Ancylobacter polymorphus: one gene and its partner. The protein of the gene in region 2 interacts with the protein of the main gene of each other region in a pairwise test. Links are inferred from orthologs where the notes say so. Each region holds a gene or a part of one and is shown on either strand. Other genes may lie near its edges. The genes, in order: uvrA and uvrB.

The links.
Region 1: the proteins of uvrB (region 2) and uvrA interact in binary tests that used the Escherichia coli proteins (3 or more experiments, as listed by UniProt). The link is inferred for Ancylobacter polymorphus from one-to-one orthologs.

The regions. Positions count from the first base shown.
Region 1 is NZ_CP083239.1:3,408,832-3,415,509, forward strand. What follows is about bases 1,212-4,661. They hold uvrA (excinuclease ABC subunit UvrA), read left to right. Parts: upstream 1,212-1,557; coding sequence 1,558-4,461; downstream 4,462-4,661. Other genes in these bases: K9D25_RS16160 (hypothetical protein), read left to right, coding at 1,308-1,460; K9D25_RS16170 (COX15/CtaA family protein), read right to left, coding at 4,496-4,661. Outside these bases: K9D25_RS16150 (MarC family protein), read left to right, coding at 1-327; ssb (single-stranded DNA-binding protein), read right to left, coding at 472-1,035; more of K9D25_RS16170, read right to left, coding at 4,662-5,584; K9D25_RS16175 (DUF2842 domain-containing protein), read left to right, coding at 5,738-5,980; K9D25_RS16180 (tyrosine-protein kinase family protein), read right to left, coding at 5,991-6,678. UniProt on the Escherichia coli protein: The UvrABC repair system catalyzes the recognition and processing of DNA lesions. UvrA is an ATPase and a DNA-binding protein. A damage recognition complex composed of 2 UvrA and 2 UvrB subunits scans DNA for abnormalities.
Region 2 is NZ_CP083239.1:2,711,473-2,717,847, forward strand. The notes cover bases 966-4,112. They hold uvrB (excinuclease ABC subunit UvrB), read left to right. Parts: upstream 966-1,313; coding sequence 1,314-3,911; downstream 3,912-4,112. Other genes in these bases: K9D25_RS12835 (hypothetical protein), read left to right, coding at 966-1,251; K9D25_RS12845 (GNAT family N-acetyltransferase), read right to left, coding at 3,922-4,112. Also shown: K9D25_RS12830 (cysteine hydrolase family protein), read right to left, coding at 1-316; more of K9D25_RS12835, read left to right, coding at 592-965; more of K9D25_RS12845, read right to left, coding at 4,113-4,335; K9D25_RS12850 (DUF805 domain-containing protein), read left to right, coding at 4,444-4,833; K9D25_RS12855 (Tim44 domain-containing protein), read right to left, coding at 4,893-5,894; K9D25_RS12860 (hypothetical protein), read right to left, coding at 6,162-6,335. UniProt on the Escherichia coli protein: The UvrABC repair system catalyzes the recognition and processing of DNA lesions. A damage recognition complex composed of 2 UvrA and 2 UvrB subunits scans DNA for abnormalities.

The DNA of each region.
Region 1 (6,678 bases), 700 kb from region 2 along the record:
TCGGAAGTCGCCCAGCGCGAAAAGCTCCTGCGGACGCTCGCGGTCTTCCCGCTCGCCATCCCGCTGATGGCCGGGCCCGGCGCCATCACCGCCATGCTGCTGCTGGCCGGCGAGGCGCATGGCGACCCGGCGCGGCTCGCGGCGCTTTTCGTCATCACCGCGCTGGTGATCGCGAGCTGCCTCGCTGTCTTCCTCGCGGCCCGTCGGATGGACAGGCTGCTTGGTGTCACCGGCAACGCCATTCTTTCGCGCCTGCTGGGCGTGGTGCTGACCGCGCTGGCGGTACAGTTCGTGATCGACGGGATCCGGGCGTCGTTCCTCACCTGAGCTCCCTATCGGGAATTGCCCGTCTTTGTTGCCGCCTCCGCGACCCCATGCGGCTCACGCACCGTTAGCGGCGCTTACTCGCACTGCGCATCTTGCAGTGGTAGGCCGCACCGCTCTGCCCTGTACCGGTTCGGTGACCAGGCCTCAGAACGGAATCTCGTCGTCCAGGTCGCCGCCGGAGCCGCCAGCGGGCCCGCCGCCGAACTTGCCGCCGCCCGATCCGCTCGCAGGTGCCGGACGACGCTCGCCACCAAAGGAACGCCCGCCACCCGAACCGCCGCCATAGCCGCCGCCCGAACCGAAATCGCTGCTCCCGGCGCTGTAATCATCTCCGCCGCCGCCTTCCGACCCGCCGCCGCGGCTGTCGAGAATGGTGAGTTCGCCCCGGAACGGCCGCAGCACGATTTCGGTGAAGTAGCGCTCGCCGCCATTCTGGTCGGTGGCCTTGCGGGTCTCGATCTGGCCTTCAATATAGACCTTGGAACCCTTGCGCAGATACTGCTCCGCGACGCGCAGCAGGTTCTCGTTGAAAATCACCACGCTGTGCCACTCGGTGCGCTCCTTGCGCTCCCCCGAGGCCTTGTCGCGCCACGTTTCCGAGGTCGCGATGCGCAAATTGCACACGCGCCCGCCATTCTGGAACGTCCGCACTTCGGGGTCGCGGCCGAGATTGCCGATCAGGATCACCTTGTTGACGCTGCCCGCCATCTTGTCCTCCGAAACTGCCGGACGCCCGCTCTGGCGCGCGCTCGTGAAAGGGAACGCATAATAGACCAGCGGACGCCCGGCCGCGCGCCTCGGGCCTGTGCTGTCCACCGCTTTGCGCCCACATGGCGCCGCGGAACATCGACCAGAAACATTGTTCTTGTTCTGTTCCTAGCATTGTGTCTAAGCTGCCGCAAGAGTGCTGAGTCGACATTGCGAAGCGCGCGCGCCGGACTATGTTTACCCTGTGTTCTAAAAGGGAGCCTGTCCCCATCATGACCCAGATGCGCCATCGCCCGCGCGCCCGTGCCATCGCCGTCCGTGCCGAAGAGGCCCGCCAGGCGTTGATCCGCCGCGCCTTTCTGGCCGTAGCCGGCGCACTTGCTGTCGCGGCGGGTTTGGCAGCGCTGCACGGCGTCGGGGGCTGATCCCTTCGCCGGGCGGGCCTCGTCGCCGTAATGCGCCGCCCTGCAAAATCTGTTGTTCGGCGTAGCTGCCCGTAGAAACCGGCGAGAAGAGTTCGGAATGAAGGACCGCGTGGATCTCCCGCGCCGCGATGCCCGCACGATTGCGATCCGGGGCGCGCGCGAGCACAACCTCAAGAATGTCGATCTCGAAATCCCGCGCGACAGCCTGGTGGTATTCACCGGCCTGTCCGGGTCGGGCAAGTCGTCTCTGGCCTTCGACACCATCTATGCCGAGGGTCAGCGCCGCTATGTCGAGAGCCTCTCGGCCTATGCGCGCCAGTTTCTGGAGATGATGCAGAAGCCGGATGTCGATCAGATCGACGGCCTCTCGCCGGCCATTTCCATCGAGCAGAAAACGACCTCGAAGAATCCGCGCTCGACGGTCGGCACCGTCACCGAGATCTATGACTATATGCGCCTGCTTTGGGCGCGCGTGGGCGTGCCCTATTCGCCGGCCACCGGACTGCCGATCGAAAGCCAGACCGTCAGCCAGATGGTCGACCGGGTGCTCGCCCTGCCGGAGAAGACGCGGCTTTATCTGCTCGCGCCCGTGGTGCGCGGTCGCAAGGGCGAGTATCGGAAGGAACTGGCCGAATTCCAGAAGAAGGGATTCCAGCGGGTCAAGATCGACGGCGAGTTCCATGAGATCGCCGACGCGCCGTCGCTCGACAAGAAGTTCAAGCACGATATCGACGTGGTGGTGGACCGCCTCGTCGTGCGGCCAGACATCGCCAGCCGGCTGGCGGATTCGTTCGAGACGGCGCTCGGCCTGGCCGACGGCATCGCGGTCATCGAGTTCGCCGACGAGAAGGAAGAGAGCGGCGACGCCCGCCGCATCGTGTTCTCGGAGAAATTCGCCTGCCCGGTTTCCGGCTTCACCATTGCCGAGATCGAACCGCGGCTGTTCTCCTTCAACAACCCGTTCGGCGCCTGCCCCACGTGCGATGGGTTGGGCCATGAGAGCAAGATCGACCCGAACCTCATCGTCCCGGATGCGGCGCGCTCGCTGAAGCAGGGCGCCATCGCGCCTTGGGCGAAGTCGACTTCGCCCTATTACGGCCAGACGCTGGAGGCGATTGCCCGTCATTACGGCGTCAAGCTCACGACTCCCTGGTCGGAGCTGCCGGAGAATGTGCGCAACGTCATTCTGCACGGCTCGAAGGCCGAGACCATCCGCTTCGTCTATAATGACGGCATGCGCGCCTATGAGACGGTGAAGACGTTCGAGGGCATCGTCACCAATCTGGAACGGCGCTGGCGCGAAACGGAAAGCGATTGGGCGCGCGAGGAGATCGGCAAATATTTCTCCGCCGTTCCCTGCGCCGCCTGCCATGGCTACCGGCTGAAGCCTGAGGCTTTGGCGGTGAAGATCGCCGGCCGGCATATCGGCGCGGCGGCAGAGCTTTCCGTGCGCCACGCGCTGGAGTGGTTCGCCAGCCTCCCCGGCCAGCTCACCGACAAGCAGAACGAGATCGCCGCGCGTATTCTCAAGGAGATCCGCGAGCGCCTCGCCTTCCTGCTCGATGTCGGGCTGGATTATCTCACCCTCGCCCGCGCCTCCGGCACGTTGTCCGGTGGCGAGAGTCAGCGCATCCGGCTCGCCTCACAGATTGGCTCCGGTCTCACCGGCGTGCTCTATGTGCTGGACGAGCCGTCCATCGGACTGCACCAGCGCGACAATGAGCGCCTGCTCGGCACCCTGCGGCGGCTGCGCGATCTCGGCAATACGGTCATCGTCGTCGAGCATGACGAAGACGCGATCCTTGCCGCCGATTACGTGGTCGATGTAGGCCCCGGCGCTGGCGTGCATGGCGGGCGCATCGTGGCGCAGGGCACGCCGAAGGAACTCCTCGCCAACCCGAATTCGCTCACAGGCAAATACCTCACCGGCGAGCTCAACGTGCCGGTACCCAAGCGTCGCAAGCCGAACCCCAAGCGCATGCTGCGGGTGGTGAATGCGCGCGGCAACAATCTGAAGAACGTCACCGCGTCGATCCCGCTCGGCTTGTTTACGGCAGTTACCGGCGTGTCGGGCGGCGGCAAGTCGACCCTGCTGATCGACACGCTGTACAAGGCGGTGGCGCGGCGGCTGAATGGCGCCTCCGAGCCGCCGGCGCCGCATGACGGGCTGGAGGGACTGGAGCACCTGGACAAGGTCATCGACATCGACCAGTCGCCGATCGGCCGCACCCCGCGCTCAAACCCGGCGACCTATACCGGCGCCTTCACCCCGATCCGCGAATGGTTCTCCGGCCTGCCGGAAGCCAAGGCGCGCGGCTATGGACCCGGCCGGTTCTCGTTCAACGTCAAGGGCGGGCGCTGCGAGGCGTGCCAGGGCGATGGTGTCATCAAGATCGAGATGCACTTCCTGCCCGATGTCTACGTCACCTGCGATGTCTGCAAGGGCAAGCGCTACAACCGCGAGACGCTGGAAGTCACCTTCAAGAACAAGTCCATCGCCGACGTGCTCGACATGACGGTGGACGAAGGCGCCGAGTTCTTCAAGGCGGTGCCCGCGGTGCGCGACAAGCTGGAAACGCTCGCCCGTGTCGGGCTCGGCTATATTCATGTCGGCCAGCAGGCCAATACCCTGTCCGGCGGTGAAGCCCAGCGGGTGAAGCTCTCCAAGGAGCTGTCCAAGCGCGCCACCGGGCGCACGCTGTACATCCTCGACGAGCCGACCACGGGCCTGCATTTCCACGACGTGGCGAAGCTGCTGGAAGTGCTGCACGAACTGGTCGAGCAGGGGAACACGGTCGTGGTGATCGAGCACAATCTCGAAGTCATCAAGACCGCCGACTGGGTCATCGACCTCGGCCCGGAAGGCGGCGATGGCGGCGGCGAGATCGTGGCGGCCGGGCCGCCGGAAGTGATCGCCAAGGCCGAGCGCAGCCATACCGGCCGCTTCCTCGCGGACGTGCTCGCCCGCCGACCGCTGAAGCCGCGCAGCGCGGCGGAATAGGGGCGCGGCCCTTTCGGGTCGCGCCGCTGGCGCCTCAGGCGCCTTCGCGCAAACGCACCAGATTCACCGTCACCGCGATCAGCACCAGCGTGGCGCCGAACTGGTGCGTCAGCGCGATGTCGATCGGCACCTGATGAATCAGGGTCAGGATGCCGAGGGCGGCCTGGGCGCAGACCAGCAGTAGGATCAGCGTCGCCCGCTGGCGCACCGCGCCGCCGATCCGCCGCGCGCTCAGCCAGTGGCCGAGGGCCAGCGCGAGCAGCACATAGGCGACGAGGCGGTGGTTGAACTGCACGGTGAGAACATTCTCGAACAGGTTCCGCCACGCCGGCTGCTGCACGAACAGATTATCGAGCGGCGGCACGAGATGCCCGTCCATCAGCGGCCAGGTGGTGTAGGTCAGACCGGCGTCGAGGCCGGCGACGAGGCCGCCGAGGAAGATCTGCAGCACCACCACTCCGAACAATATCCGCGCATAGCCGCGTAGCCAGTCCGGCGACGCGCGCCTCTCCCGGGGGGGCTTGAGCTGGGTGGCGACCGCGACGATGGCGGCGAGAATGATGCAGGCGAGGGTGAGATGCGTCGCCAGCCGGTACTGGCTGACATCAACGCGGTTGACCAGCCCGGACGCCACCATCCACCAGCCGACGGCGCCTTGAAGACCGCCAAGCACGAACAGGCCGGCGAGCTTCCAGCGCAATGGCCGGTCGATGACACCGCGCCAGAGGAAGAACAGGAAAGGCAGCAGGAAGGCAAAGCCGATGACCCGGCCGAGCAGGCGGTGCCCCCACTCCCACCAGAAAATATACTTGAACTCGGCGAGGCTCATGCCGCGGTTGATCTGCTGGTACTGCGGGATCTGCCGGTATTTGTCGAACTCCGCCTGCCACGCCGCGTCACTCAGCGGCGGCAGCGTGCCGGTCACCGGCTTCCATTCGGTGATGGAAAGGCCCGACTCGGTCAGCCGTGTGGCGCCCCCGACGACGACCATCAGCACCACCAGCGCCGCCACGAAATAGAGCCAGAGCCGCACCGGCCGCAGACGGTCGCCGGCGGAAGGTTCGCTGGCGCGTGGCACGGCGAGGTGACGGGGGACGTCGGTGGCGACGTGATCCTGAACCATAAGCGGGCGCTCCCTGCATTGGCGGCCGCCTGCCCCACCGGCCACCCTGCGCCGGGCCGCTTCCGCCCGGGCGTCGCGAGCGATATAGAGGCCGCTGCCCGCGCGCAACGGGACTCATTGTCTCGCGCCCGACCGTCCTGACCGGAGCCGCCCATGTCCGCCCCTCGTCCCGGCCTTTCCGCTCGCTCGCGCAAATTCATCGGCACCGTGCTGCTGGTGTTTCTGGTGCTCGGTTGGGCGCTGGCGGCGATGGCGCTGGCGCAGGGGCGCGTCACCACCCTGCCCGCCCTTGGGCAATTCGTCGCTTATGTGGTGCTGGGCATTGGCTGGATCGTCCCGGCGGGACTGCTGATCCGCTGGATGCAGAGGCACGACCGACGCTCAGAAACCCTTTGAGCGCGCGACCTCAGGCGGCACGCGAGAAGGCGCGGGGTTCGGCCTCCGGCGTAAAGGTCACCATCGCGATCTCACCGAAACCAAGAGACGCGAGTGCATCGAAGGCCTGAACCGCGTCTGTGGCCATCCCGCCCGGCTGGGTGACGAGAATGGTGGTCGGGCTCAGAGAGGCGAGACGCTCTGCGCCCGCCATGCCGCCCAGAGGCGGCGCGGCCACAATAACGTGATCATAGGTCTGCTTCAGCGCGGTCAGGATCAACGGCAGCCGGTCGGCGGTGACCAGGCCGTCCGCCTCGCGTGCCCCGCGCCCGGGCGGGATAACGTGGCAGCGCGAGGCGCTTTCACGGTGAATGGCGTCGGAGAAGCCGCAGACACCCGACAGCAGGTCTGTCAGCCCCGGCGCACGCGGGTCGGCGGTCAGGCCGTCGAGGGTTGGCGAGGCAACGTCGAGGCAAACCACCACCACGCGCTGCTCCGTCCCGGCGAGCGAACGGCCGAGCGCGAGCGCGCAGCGGGCGATGGATTCATCGGCACGGCCGCCGGTGACCGTGACAAGGCGCGCCGCGGATCCGCGCAATTCGATCAGCCGGGCGAGGTCGGCTTGTTCGCGCTCCCGCGACAGCAGCCGCAGCGGGCTGGTCAGTTCGGCGGAGCTCGTCGGCTCGCCGGAGTGAGCGCCGATCCAGGGAAGGTGCTGG
Region 2 (6,375 bases):
GCCCGGCGCAGCCGATGCGGGCCGTGGGGGAGCCGCGCTCCACCTTGGCCGGCGGCGCGTCCATCATGTCTGGGCGATGGCCCTCGCGGGTGTGGATGACGAGCAGGCCGGCGGCACGGGCGGCGGCGAGCACGGCCTTGCACGGCTCCACCGCCGCCTGCAGCCGCGACACGTCATTGCCCAGCGTCTCGCCGAAGCCGCCCGGCTCCAGGAAATCGCGCTGCATGTCGATGATGATGAGCGCCGCGCGGGCCGGGGCGAAGGCGAGCGGTGCCGGCTCGGCGGCGAGGAGGGCGTGGGACGGTGTTGCGGGCATGAGCGGCCTGCCTTGTTCGTTGCATGCAATGGTGCATGCAGAAAGCGTGCCGCTTCTGAATGAAAAAGAAATCCTGATAATTCATTATCTTAATGAGATGTCGCGTCGTCCTTCTCGGCGTAGAGGCTGCTTGAGAGTCGGTTTGACGGGTCAATATTGTATAAAAAAGCGGCAAATAGAATTCGGTGGCAGCTTCTGGTGCCCTGCTGCCGAAATGCCTTGAGTAGTATGTGGCGGTTGTGCAACCTTTGGGTGTTTCAACCTTGGGGGCTACAATGAAGGCGTTCATTCCGGTCGTGATAGCCGCAGGCCTGTGTCTCGGCGGGTGCAAAACTCCAATCATTCCCGGCTCAACGAATATCGAGCCGCCGACCAAGGGCATTTATGTCGGCGGGCTCTACAAGCCGATTGGCGGTAGCCGCCGTGGCTCGGCGCCGGTCAATCTCATCCGCATCTGCACCGTTTCCACCACACTCAGCGAGTTCGGCGTGCCGGCGCCGGAGGGCAACGCCATCGCGGATATCGATCTGTTGGCGACGCGGACGCTCTCGGCGTCGGTATCCGGGCTGAACGTCGCCGTCGCCAAGGCGGGCCTTTCCGGCACGATCTCCGACTATTACGAATACAAGATCGTCAATGCGTCCTCCTATGAACTGGGCCTCGCCGATGCGAGCACAGTCTTCGCCAAGCTGATGAAGAAGGCCGACTGCCGCACGCAGGTGGCCGAAGAACTCGCCGGCGGCTCGGTCGTCCAGGTCACCAAGGCCTATGTCGGCGACATCGTCTTCCGCAGGAAGACCGGGGCCAGCCTCTCCGGCGAACTGAGCGCGCCGGCGGTGCAGGCGGCGCTGTCGCGCGAGACCGACCTCCGCTTCAAGGGCAATGGAATGGTCTTCGCCTTCGTCGGCAAGACCAAGACCGGCACCGGCTACTGAAACGCGGCACGGCGGTCGCGGCGGGGCTTTCCACCGTCGCGGCCGCACCCCATATTGCGGCCATGGCCAAAGCAGCACGTCCCGGCGGGTTCTCCGAGCGCTCACAGCGCGCCTTCGAGCCCGCGCAATCCGCCACGCTCGATCCCGCCCTTGCCGAAAAGCTCGGCGTGGCGCCGACCTCGGGCGCCTCCGCCACCGTCGCCGCGCTCTCGGCGCTGATCGAGAGCGGCCGGCCCGAAGTGGACGGCCAGATCTGGGTGCCGCATCGGCCGGCGCGGCCGGAGAAGTCCGAAGGCGGCGTCAAATTCGTGCTGAAGTCCGACTACACGCCCAATGGCGACCAGCCGCAGGCGATCGAGGAACTGTGCGCGGCGGCGAAGCAGGGCGAGCGCGACCAGGTGCTGCTCGGCGTCACCGGCTCGGGCAAGACCTTCACCATGGCCAACGTCATCCAGCGGCTGCAGCGCCCGGCACTGGTGCTGGCGCCGAACAAGACGCTGGCGGCGCAGCTCTATGGCGAGTTCAAGAGCTTCTTCCCCGACAATGCGGTGGAGTATTTCGTCTCCTATTACGACTACTACCAGCCCGAAGCCTATGTGCCGCGCACCGACACCTTCATCGAGAAGGAATCGTCGATCAACGAGCAGATCGACCGCATGCGCCACTCCGCCACGCGCTCGCTGCTGGAGCGCGACGATGTCATTATCGTCGCCTCGGTCTCGTGCATCTACGGTATCGGCTCGGTCGAGACCTATGCCTCGATGACCTTCAAGATCGAGGTGGGCGAGCGCATCGACCAGCGCGCCCTGCTCGCCGATCTCGTGGCGCTGCAATACAAGCGCACCCAGGGCGATTTCGGCCGCGGCACCTTCCGTGTGCGCGGCGACGTGATCGAGATTTTCCCGGCGCATTATGAAGACCGTGCCTGGCGCGTCTCGCTGTTCGGCGACGAGGTGGAGAGCATCCAGGAGTTCGATCCGCTGACGGGTCAGAAGTCGCAGGACCTGAAATTCGTCAAGCTCTACGCCAATTCGCATTATGTGACGCCGCGCCCGACGCTGATTCAGGCCATCCAGGGCATCAAGGCCGAGCTGAAGATGCGGCTGGACGAGCTCAACGCCATGGGGCGGCTGCTGGAAGCGCAGCGGCTGGAACAGCGCTGCACCTTCGATATCGAGATGATGGAGGCGACGGGAAGCTGCGCCGGCATCGAGAACTATTCGCGCTGGCTCACCGGCCGCCAGCCGGGCGAGCCGCCGCCGACCCTGTTCGAATATGTGCCCGACAACGCGCTGATCTTCTGCGACGAAAGCCATGTCACCGTGCCGCAGATCGGCGCGATGTATCGCGGCGACTTCCGCCGCAAGGCGACGCTGGCGGAATATGGCTTCCGCCTGCCGAGCTGCATGGACAACCGGCCGCTGCGCTTCGAGGAATGGGAGGCGATGCGCCCGCAGACGGTGCATGTCTCCGCCACCCCCGGCAAATGGGAAATGGAGAAGACGGGCGGCGTCTTCGTCGAGCAGGTGATCCGCCCCACCGGCCTCGTCGATCCGGAAGTGGAGGTGCGCCCGGCCCGCACCCAGGTCGACGACCTGCTCGGCGAGGTGCGCGCCACGGCGGCGAAGGGCTACCGCACGCTGGTGACGGTGCTGACCAAGCGCATGGCCGAGGACCTGACGGAATATCTGCACGAGAACGGCATCCGCGTGCGTTACATGCATTCGGATATCGACACGATCGAGCGCATCGAAATCCTGCGCGACCTGCGCCTCGGCGCTTTCGACGTGCTGATCGGCATCAACCTGCTGCGCGAGGGCCTCGACATTCCCGAATGCGGGCTGGTGGCCATTCTCGATGCCGACAAGGAAGGCTTCCTGCGCTCGGAAACCTCGCTGATCCAGACCATCGGCCGCGCGGCGCGCAATGTCGATGGGCGGGTGCTGCTCTATGCCGACACCATCACCGGCTCGATGGAGCGGGCGATGGCGGAAACCCAGCGCCGGCGCGAGAAGCAGATCGCCTGGAACACCGCGAACGGCATCACGCCGGAGACGGTGCGCAAGGCGATCGGCGACATTCTCAACAGCGTCTATGAGCGCGACCATGTGACGGTCGATACCGGCCTCGCCGAGGGCGCGGCCACCTATGGCAACAACCTCGCCACCGTGATCGCCGACATGGAAAAGCGCATGCGCAAGGCGGCGGCCGATCTCGATTTCGAGCAGGCCGCGCGGCTGCGCGACGAGATCAAGCGGCTGCAGGCGACGGAACTGGTGCTCTCCGACGATCCGCTGGCGCGGCAGGACAGCGTGGACGAGCGCACCGGCGGCTATCGCGGCGAGCGCAAATATGGCCGCGCCGCCAATCTGCCGGAGAAGAAGGGCAAGAGCGGCGCGTCCGGCCGGCGCTCCTCGCCCGGTCACGTCTCCTCCGGTCATGAGGCGCGGGCCGACGAGGCGCAGGCCGTCTACGAGCCGGGCGAGCCTTCCATGTTCGCCTCCGGCACCTCGCGCATCGTCAAGCCGTCGCTGGACGATATGGGCCCCGGCACCGACCGTGTGGAGCCGCTGCGAGTGGAGGACTGGGTGCGCCCGGAACGGCCGGACCCGATGACCAAGGGCTATCGCAAGGGCGGACGGCGCGCGCCGAAGCGGTGAGGGCGGGCGCTCAGAAGCGCTTCTTCAACCAGATGTTGGCATGGCCGGGCGGATAATCGTCGATCTGTCCGAAGCGCTCATAGCCGTGCCGCGCGTAGAAATCCGGTGCCTGGAAGCTATAGGTTTCCAGATGTACCCCGGTGCAGCCACGCGCGCGCGCCTCTGCCTCGGCCGCGTTCAGAAGGGCGCTGCCGATCCCGCTGCCGCGCGCCTGCGGCGACACCCATAGCCAGGTGATGTGCATCCAGCCGAAATAGGTGCTGGCCTTGAGCCCGCCTGTCGCAACCCCGGCGTCATCGCGGGCGATGACCCAAAGCTGCGACGCCCCCAAAGGGCCGGCCTTGGCCTCGTTGAAGATATCGAGGCCACGGTCGATGAGATCGCGGACCTCGACGCCCGGGTCGGTTTCAATGGTGATCTTCAAAAGCCGCTCTCCCGCAGACCGGCGCCGGGCGAGGCGGCGCGGGGGATGGTGTTCCGCGCCTTTCGTGCCAAGAATATGGCTTCGCGCCAATGGGGCACGGGGGAAGACATGAGTTTCACGCAGGCGATTTCCAGCGTTCTCGGCAAGTACGCCACCTTTTCCGGGCGCGCGCCGCGCTCGGAATATTGGTGGTTCGTCGTTTTCCAGATTCTCGTCAACATCGCCGCCGGCGTGCTCGACACCGCCCTGTTCGGGGCGTTCTCGCTGCTGACCTTTGGCGAGATCGACGCCTTCACTCCGCTGACCACGCTGGCAACGCTCGCCCTGCTGATCCCCTCCATCGCGGTGAGCGTGCGGCGCTTCCACGACATGGACTTCTCCGGCTGGTGGCTGCTGCTGATCCTCACCGGCATCGGCGCCATCGTCATCTTCTTCTGGTTCATGGTGCGCGGCACGCGTGGGCCGAACCGCTTCGGCCGCGACCCGCTGGAATTCTGACGCGCATGAAAAAGGGCGGCTCGCGGGCCGCCCTTCTCGTGTCTCGGATATGAGGCCGCTCAGCCCTGCTGGATGGCGCTGAGCTTCCATTGGCCGCGCGGGGGGCGGGCGAAGGTCCAGAACTCCACCGCCTGTTCCAGCCGGTCCGGATCACCCTGCACGACGCGGCCGGTGGCCTTGTCGAGCGTCACGTCCTTCAGCTCGTAGCGCATGGCGACGGTGGCGTACTCGGCGTCGCCTTCCGACCAGGCTTCCGACAGGTCGCCCTGCAGCAGCTTCACATCGGTGACGCGGTTCTCCAGCCCGTCGCGCGCCAGCTCGTCCAGCTCCTCGGCCATATAGCCAGCCATTTCCGGGGTCAGCAGCGTGGAAAGAGCGGCCTTGTCGGCGCGGCTATAGGCGGCCTGCACCTCGGTGAGGGTGCGCTCGAACGTGTCGAAATCCGATCCTTCCAGCTTGAGCGGCTTGCCGCGCGGCGCGGTGCCGAAGCCCGCGCGCGGCGCGGCCGTGCCGCCGCCCATGGCACCGGGCTGCGGGCCCGGGCCGGCGCCGTTCATCGCATCCCGGTTTATCGGGTCGGGCCGCGCGCCGCCCGCATAGGACGGCTGGTTGCGCGAGCGCAGCCAGCCCATGACCAGCCGGACGACGATGAAGATGAGCGCCACCTGCAGCAGCAGGCCGAGAATGCCGGAGAGGCTGCCCAGGCCGGAGAAGAAGCCCGAGCCCATCAGCAGGCCGAAAAGGCCGGCGCCGAGCAGGCCGCCCATCAGCCCGCCCATGAAGCCGCCACGGTTGAAGAAGCCGCCGGGCTGCGCGCCGGGAGCGCGGGCCGCGGTAGCGGCCTGGTTCTGCGGCGTCGCGGAGCGCTGCAGCGGCTGGGCGGTGGGGGCGGTGGGAGTGGGGGCGGGCGTCGAATAGCTGCGCGTGCCACGGCTGCCGAAGCTGCCGCTGCGGCCGGCGCGGGCCTCGGCGAAGTCGGTGGCCACCAATACGCCGGCGGCAACAAACAGCGCGCCGATCATCAGACGCAGGGCGAAGGGACGCGAACGCGGGAAAAGCAAGGGCTTGGCCTCTCTCGAAGGGTTTGGTGCGGAGTTGCCGCAACGTCACCCATATGGGAAGAGGCCGCCCGGAATCCAGTGCCTTGGGGCTGCGCCGCTGCCGCGCAGGGCCGTCAGGTCGCGGCGAGCCAGCGCAAAACCGCGCTTTGCGGGCGACACACAATCCTGTGATGAGGCGCTGCCGCCGAGGGGCAGGGGCTCATTCGGGATCGAAGCGCGGCGCCGGGGGTGGCGTCGCGCGGGAAGGGGTCCGCAAAGGGCGCGGCGTCAGAAGCCGAGCTGCGATTCGATCGCGGCGATCGAGCCCACGGGCACGTTCACGGCCTTCTTCTCGCGCGCGTCGGCGGGACGCAGCGGCGAGACGGCGCCGGTGTAGGAAGCCTTGGATTGGGGGGAAGCGAGGGGAGCCTGAACCTCGTTGCGGTTCATGACGGGGGGCATTTGGGTCGTCCTTCCTGATACGCGTTACGCAGTGAATTAA